Regions from separate parts of the Paenibacillus sp. WG02 genome, predicted to be linked through region 1. Evidence: riboswitches for the same ligand, from Rfam matches in the RefSeq annotation. Region 1 holds a riboswitch; the other holds the start of a gene.
What was found. A riboswitch is a leader RNA that binds a small molecule or an ion and turns the genes downstream of it on or off. The one in region 1 is predicted to bind S-adenosylmethionine.

Region 1 (3,420 bases):
CATCATCAGCGGATTCGTTGGTGTCTCAATGACAAGCCCTTTGGTATTCGGCTGATAAGCCGCTTCCAATCCGTCTAAATCATTCGTGTCTACATAAGTAGCGGTCACACCAAAGCGCGACATGATTTTCTCAAGCAGACGGTACGTACCGCCATATAGATCCAAGGAAACAATCAGATGATCTCCTTGGCTGAAATAAGCGAAAATGGTTTGCAGCGCAGCCATTCCTGAGGAACAAGCAAAGCCCGCATCTCCTGACTCCAACTGAGCAATAGCATCCTCGAGCACCTTGCGAGTCGGGCTTTTGGTACGTGCATAGTCAAATCCTGTACTTTGCCCAAGCTTCGGATGACGGAACGCAGTAGCTTGGTAGACTGGGAAGCTGACAGCTCCAGTAACGGGTTCTTGAATAGAGCCAATTTGGGCGAGACGACTTTCGATTTTCAACAAAGGGAGTTCCTCCTCAGGGTATGGGTTCTGATTACAATTGCGAGCTTGCCAAGCTTTCGTTGATATTAGCGTTCAATTCAAATGGTGTTTCTTGATAGACATAGTAATTCAACCAATTAGAGAACAGGAGATTCGCATGCGCTCTCCAAGTATTATAAGGCTGTCTACTCGGGTCGTTATTCGGATAATAATTTTTGGGGATATCAATCGAAAGCCCTTTACTCACATCCCGATCGTACTCCCATTTCAATGAACAAGCATCATATTCGGAATGTCCTGTTACGAAAATATGCTTCCCATCTCGCGTTGCAGCGATATAAACACCGGATTCTTCAGATTCCGATAAAATCTCCAAATCTGGACATTGTTCAATGTCTTCACGACGAATATCCGTATGACGAGATTGCGGTACATAAAATACTTCATCAAAGCCGCGCAGCAGCTTAGTATTCGGTACCTGAACGGTATGAGGAAATACACCGAACATCTTGTTATCGAGCGCAAACTTTCGCACACCAAAATGATGATATAAGCCTGCTTGTGCTGCCCAGCAAATATGCAAGGTAGAAGTGACGTTGTTCTTACTCCAATTCAGGATTTGCGTCAATTCCTCCCAGTAATTCACATCTTCAAATTCCATCTGTTCCACAGGAGCACCCGTGATAATCATACCATCCAGCTTTTCATCTTTAATATCGTCAAATGTTTTATAAAACATTTCCAAATGCTCGACGGAAGTGTTCTTAGAAGTATGAGTTTTAGGATGCAGAAGCACGAATTCCACCTGCAATGGCGTATTCCCGATTAAGCGCAGCAGCTGCGTCTCCGTCGTTTCTTTGGTTGGCATCAAATTCAATAAAGCAATCCGAAGTGGACGTATATCCTGGTGATACGCGACAGATTCGTCCATGGTGAAGATATTCTCTTGGTTTAAAATTTCTTTGGCAGGCAGGTTGTCAGGAATCTTGATCGGCATCCTGTTCACTCCTCTTCATAAGTTTTATTTTGGAAAATAAATGCAAAAATGACCTTCTCTGGAATCAGAGAAAGGCCATGGAAAATCAAAGTCAATGTCCTTCTCTTATCTCCCAGATTCGCTGTAATCAGCGTTTCCGCAAGAATTAGCACCGTGCTCCCCTTTGCTTGCAAAGGTTTGTCGGTTGCCGGGTGTCATAGGGCTAGTCCCTCCACCTACTCTTGATAAGAAAATGTAACGTATGCGATTAAAATTATCATACTATAAATTCACCCAAAGTCAAGGCATGAAACGCTTCTCAAAAGAAATTCGGGCAAAGAAATTGCAACAGTTTGTCCCCTTATGATACCATTGATACAAAATGTATCAAACAAATATGTTTAAACACGATTAAAAACGGGTTATATGATATTAAATCGTTCATATATATAACAACACTCTGTGGATAAAATCATTTTTCATGAAAAGAGGTCATTTATGTCAACCCAAACGATCGATAGCTTCTCCGCTTTTGCTTCATTAAATCGCTTTTTCACCCTGATTGAAACCACAAAACCAACGATTCAACAAGCAGAGGATGCTGCTGCCCTGTTATGCCGTATCTATGGTGCTAACAGTGAAGAAGAACTGCTGCAGCGCGGTGATCCTGAATTAATTGAAATTTACAAAGAAATTAAAAACAAAATTTTGAAAGCCGCCATGTAATCATGGTGGCTATTTTTTTGACACCGACTGAGCGTTATTTCCATACGTTATCTAAACAACAATTTACCCAGTTTCTGCAAACTTTTATAGCTTGAAACGTGATATATGAAGGGTTATACTAGACAAGTATTCGACACGGACGAAAAAGGAGGGCATACGTTTGGACGGAGAACCGAGGAGTAGAACCTGCAAGGATCTTAAACAATTTAATAGTGTAGGAATGCAGTCGGTTATTCCTTCATTCGGAGCCTTGCTCTAAAATGATGAACTAACCGACTGATTCCATTCAAAGGGGTGGATCAGATGAAAACACGGTGGGTTCAGAATGGCATTTTTACGTTGGTTGATGACGTGACTGTCGCCCTTACACCTCCAGAAAGAGGCTTTTATTGGATTGATGCAGGGGTAGAGGACTTAGAGATCCTTCAACCTTTGTTCCATCTTCATGATTTGGCCGTGGAGGATTGCTTAAGCGAAGAAGAACAACGTCCCAAAATTGAGTTCTACGATTCCCATTATTTTATCGTTATTAATAGTATTCGATTTGATGATGAGGAAATTTTTCTTCGCGCACTTAATCTATTTCTAAGCAAACATGTCATTATTACAGTTACTAGGCAAAAAATAAATGAACTTCGGGCTTTGAAACCTTTCCTTTGGGAAGAGGAAGTAAATAGCGCCGATCGTTTCCTATACCATCTGGTCGATCTTGTCGTCGATAATTATGTGGCGGTCGGCGACCGTATCGAGGCCAAGATTGAAAAGCTGGAAGAAGATATCCTGGTGGCAACCAAAAAGTCACATTTGAATGAAATTATCGGGCTTCGTTCAGAGATTCTATGGCTCAAAAAAGTGCTTGTTCCTCAGCGTGATGTCATTGGAACACTTGGCAAGAAAGAGCTTAGACTGATTGACCATCAGCTGCAAAAATATTTCGGAGACATTTATGAAAATGCCGTAAAGATCGTGGATACCTTTGATACGCTGCGCGATCTCATGGGCAACTTACGAGAAGCCTATCAGTCTAGCGTCGCTAACCGAGCGAATGAGATCATGCGCGTTTTTACCGCACTCACGACCATCTTCATGCCATTGACATTCATAACAGGCGTATTCGGAATGAATTTCGATAACATTCTCGGGCTTCGTGTCCCTCATGGCGATGAAATTGTATTGGCGTTCATGGCCGCATTGGGCATAGGCATGTATGTCTTATTTCGTAAAAAAGAATGGCTGTAAATCCATTTTCAACGTGGAAAGAGTGAGGGCTTCTTGGAGCAGAATGCTGC
Region 2 (3,420 bases), 2.8 Mb from region 1:
CCGGAGCATCCAATCCTGTATGATGAGTTGACATTATGGGAGCATATGGAATTTGCTGCTTCCGTCTACGATCTGGATCGAACGGTGTTCCTAGAGCGTGCAGACGATCTCTTGCATCGGTTTCGACTGCTGGACGAGAAGCATCAATTGCCCGGAAAATTTTCCAAAGGGATGCAGCAGAAAATTATGCTCATCCTCGGCTTTTTGAATAAACCAGATGTGTATATTGTGGACGAGCCTTTCATTGGATTGGATCCGAAAGCGATCAAAGATTTCCTAGGGATGTTGGATGAGGAACGCAAGCGCGGTGCAGGCATTCTGATGAGTACCCATGTGTTAGATACAGCAGAGCGGATTTGCAGTTCGTTTGTACTTCTTTCAGGTGGCAGATTGGTAGCAAATGGAACACTGCAGGACATTCAGCAGCAATGCGGCATGCCTGACGCGCCATTGTTCGACTGCTTCCATTCGTTACTATGAAGGGGGACCATGGGTTGAAGAGTAGTTTTCAAGTTTTCACACGAAGAGTGCGCTCGGATTGGCATTTCCAGTATCGGGCTTTGCGAATGGCTGTGGATTGGGTCATTGCGATTTATTTTGTCATTCCACTGATGATTGTGGCTGGCTATCAATATTACTCCTGGTGGGCGACTCAGCCATCTTGGTTTAGTTGGATATCGATGTTTATGATTACGGCGGTCTTCTATGTGTTCACATGGCTGGGAACCATTCGATACTTTGTTGAAGAGGGGGACCAGCTTTTCCTCCGACAGAACCAGAAATGGTTTCGGCATCTCATGCTCCTTGGCTATAGATACTCTCTAGTGTTGCAAGGAATCACGACGTTAATATTGATGCTCGTATTTCTTCCATTATTAGTTCAAACGTATTCCTATAGCGTGTTGCAAGTTATTTGTTTATGGTTGCTTACCTATTTGCTGAAAATTAACCTAGGCTTGCTTCGCCAATTGCTTGCACTTCGTGTATATGGCATTGTGTTTTGGTTGCTGCGGATTGTGATTTTTGTCGGACTTTTCTTCTTGTATCAAGTGTTAGTTACAGAGGTAAGTCATAACACTTCCTATAGTTGGGCGGCAATTCTTCTTTTTCTAGTGCTGGTTGTTTTCTTAAGCCGAATACGGCTGCAAGAGAAAGGCGCTTTCTTCGCTGATATCGCTAGAGAAAGAGATTCACGGATGCGCATTGTCTCCCTGATGTTAATTCGTGTTGTTGAGCGGAAAAGAAAACCGACACGGAAGTATCCCCTTTTATTCGGGAAATCGCAGCGCTTGTTCAAAGGGAAAGGTGCCGGCAACGGAATCGCTGATTTATTAACGAAATCCTTTTTTAGAAATGGTACACAGTGGAAACAAACGATACAGTTCGTTGCTGTGATCGGTGGAGCTATGTTTATTTTGCCGGGTGCCCTTAAAATTACGATCTGGATCCTTGCTGCATGCCTATTGGTATTTTGGAGAAAATCTTTCTGTAAGGATGAATTGACAGCTCCGTTTCTGACTCTGTTTCCTATACAGGACACAACGAAACATCAAGCTCTACAATCTGCAATTCCTATCCTTGTATTGCCGGCGCTGATCTTAATCAGCCTATGCATGGGGATCTCTTTCTTCACTTGGTGGGGACCAGTACTGATGGTCGGAGCAGCATTTCCGTTAGCCTATGGGACTTCTTCTGTATTTACAAGTTGGTATTGAGTAGGCAAATTGGGCTGATTGATCAGGGAGTGTTAAATCCCTTGACATCGGAGAACTTTATAGTAATATAGAAATAATTGAATATGTTGAATTTTCTTATCAAGAGCAGGTGGAGGGACTAGCCCGATGAAACCCGGCAACCGACAAACCCTTGTTAAACAAGGAATGCACGGTGCTAATTCTTGCGGAAACGCTGATCTTAAGCGAATCTGGGAGATAAGAGTGAGGATATGACTTTGAATTTTTATGACCTTTCTCTAATTCCAGGGAAGGTCATTTTTGTTTGCATTAACAAACAAAACTAGTGTAATAGGAGGGAACAGGATGGCGATCACGATACCTGACAATCTGCCAGCCAAAGAGATTTTAAACCAAGGGATCACTTTTACGATGAATGAGACAATCGAGTATCACCAGGATACTCGTACCCTTCGTAGTTCTTCGTTAAATTTGAAAAATTCGGTTATAGATCTTTCGTTTGAAAGTTTGAAGCATTGTAAGATTACCCAAATAGAATGTTTTCGATTTGACAGTGAGCTTACAGAAAAGCTCTTATTTGAACACAGCACAGCTTATGTCTGTGGGCTAATTGCTCTCTCTACAAAGACGGGAGCATGTGGGTTAAGGGGATTTGCGATCCCTTGTAAAAGCATGAAGTGTGATACGGTTTTGTGGGCTGCTCCTTTTCAGCGAATAAAAGGTCTGACCTTGGTTGAGAGCTTGAACTACGTTAGACAAAAACAAGAGGCATGGGGACCCGTGAGATCCGAATTAATTGAGTCTGCATTAATGGATCTAAATGGAAAACTTGGACGGGCATCAAAAAACAACAAGGATCAAAGATACATCTGGGATCAAGCATACTTATTTGACCATACGCAAGCGTACGTCTTTTTCTAAAAAATTTCGACAAATCAGGTGAAGACTTGGAAGCTGGTACCATTCTCGTTGGACAACAATTGTTGAGAGTCATAAATAATAGACCGCGAAAATCGCGGTCTATTACCGGTATAACATCTTGCGGAAGTGCCATAACAAGAATCTGTACCTATTGACGGGTCATCATATAAAGTTGTACACCCATCAATCCTTCATTTCTGCTAAGTCGAGCTGGCGAACGCGCGCTTGATCGGCAATCATGTCGATCTCGGTGATCTTGCCATCCACAATTTTGAGTTCGAGTACGAAAAGCATTTGACCGCGAGGAGCAACAACCACGCCTACAGATCCGTTCACGAGCACCAGCCGTGCACCCTGGGCGCGACCAGCGAAGCCCTTGGCCACAGCTTCCGCACCGTGAACAAGTGGCCATGCTGCGACCGGTGGAAATGCAGGATCGTTTCGGAGCACGACATCGGGGTCTAATACCGCAAGAAGCTTCTCAAAATCTCCTGAGCGCGACGCAGCTAGGAAAGCATCTACAAGCTCCCGTTTTCGCTTGAACTCCTCCGAATCCGCTGTCGCTTTTGCTCCCTGTACCCGACGGCGTGCACGGCTCGCAAGTTGTCTGGCTGCAACCTCGTTACGCCCTATAATCGGGGCGATCTCCGAGTAAGATAAGGCGAAAATATCGTGCAATACGAATGAGATGCGTTCGGCGGGATTCAAATTTCCAAGGACCATCAGCATCGCAAGACCAACAGAGTCGGCCAACAATGTTTCGTGCTCAGGATTGCTTTCGTCCTGACGGCTATTAACCGGTTCA

Region 2: it holds a riboswitch for S-adenosylmethionine, as region 1 does, so the genes downstream of both, ACBP55_RS05925 (hypothetical protein) here and metA (homoserine O-acetyltransferase MetA) in region 1, are expected to answer to the same signal.

The regions. Positions count from the first base shown of each region.
Region 1 covers NZ_AP036016.1:6,865,553-6,868,972, forward strand. Annotated here, with positions in the region: partial or broken gene ACBP55_RS31020 (aminotransferase class I/II-fold pyridoxal phosphate-dependent enzyme) at 1-447, opposite strand, end outside; gene metA (homoserine O-acetyltransferase MetA) at 482-1,426, opposite strand; SAM riboswitch class I at 1,529-1,657, opposite strand; gene ACBP55_RS31030 (hypothetical protein) at 1,904-2,131, shown strand; gene corA (magnesium/cobalt transporter CorA) at 2,435-3,370, shown strand.
Region 2 covers NZ_AP036016.1:1,238,701-1,242,120, forward strand. Annotated here, with positions in the region: gene ACBP55_RS05915 (ABC transporter ATP-binding protein) at 1-480, shown strand, start outside; gene ACBP55_RS05920 (ABC transporter permease) at 495-1,715, shown strand; SAM riboswitch class I at 1,809-1,938, shown strand; gene ACBP55_RS05925 (hypothetical protein) at 2,040-2,615, shown strand; gene ACBP55_RS05930 (sigma-70 family RNA polymerase sigma factor) at 2,799-3,420, opposite strand, start outside.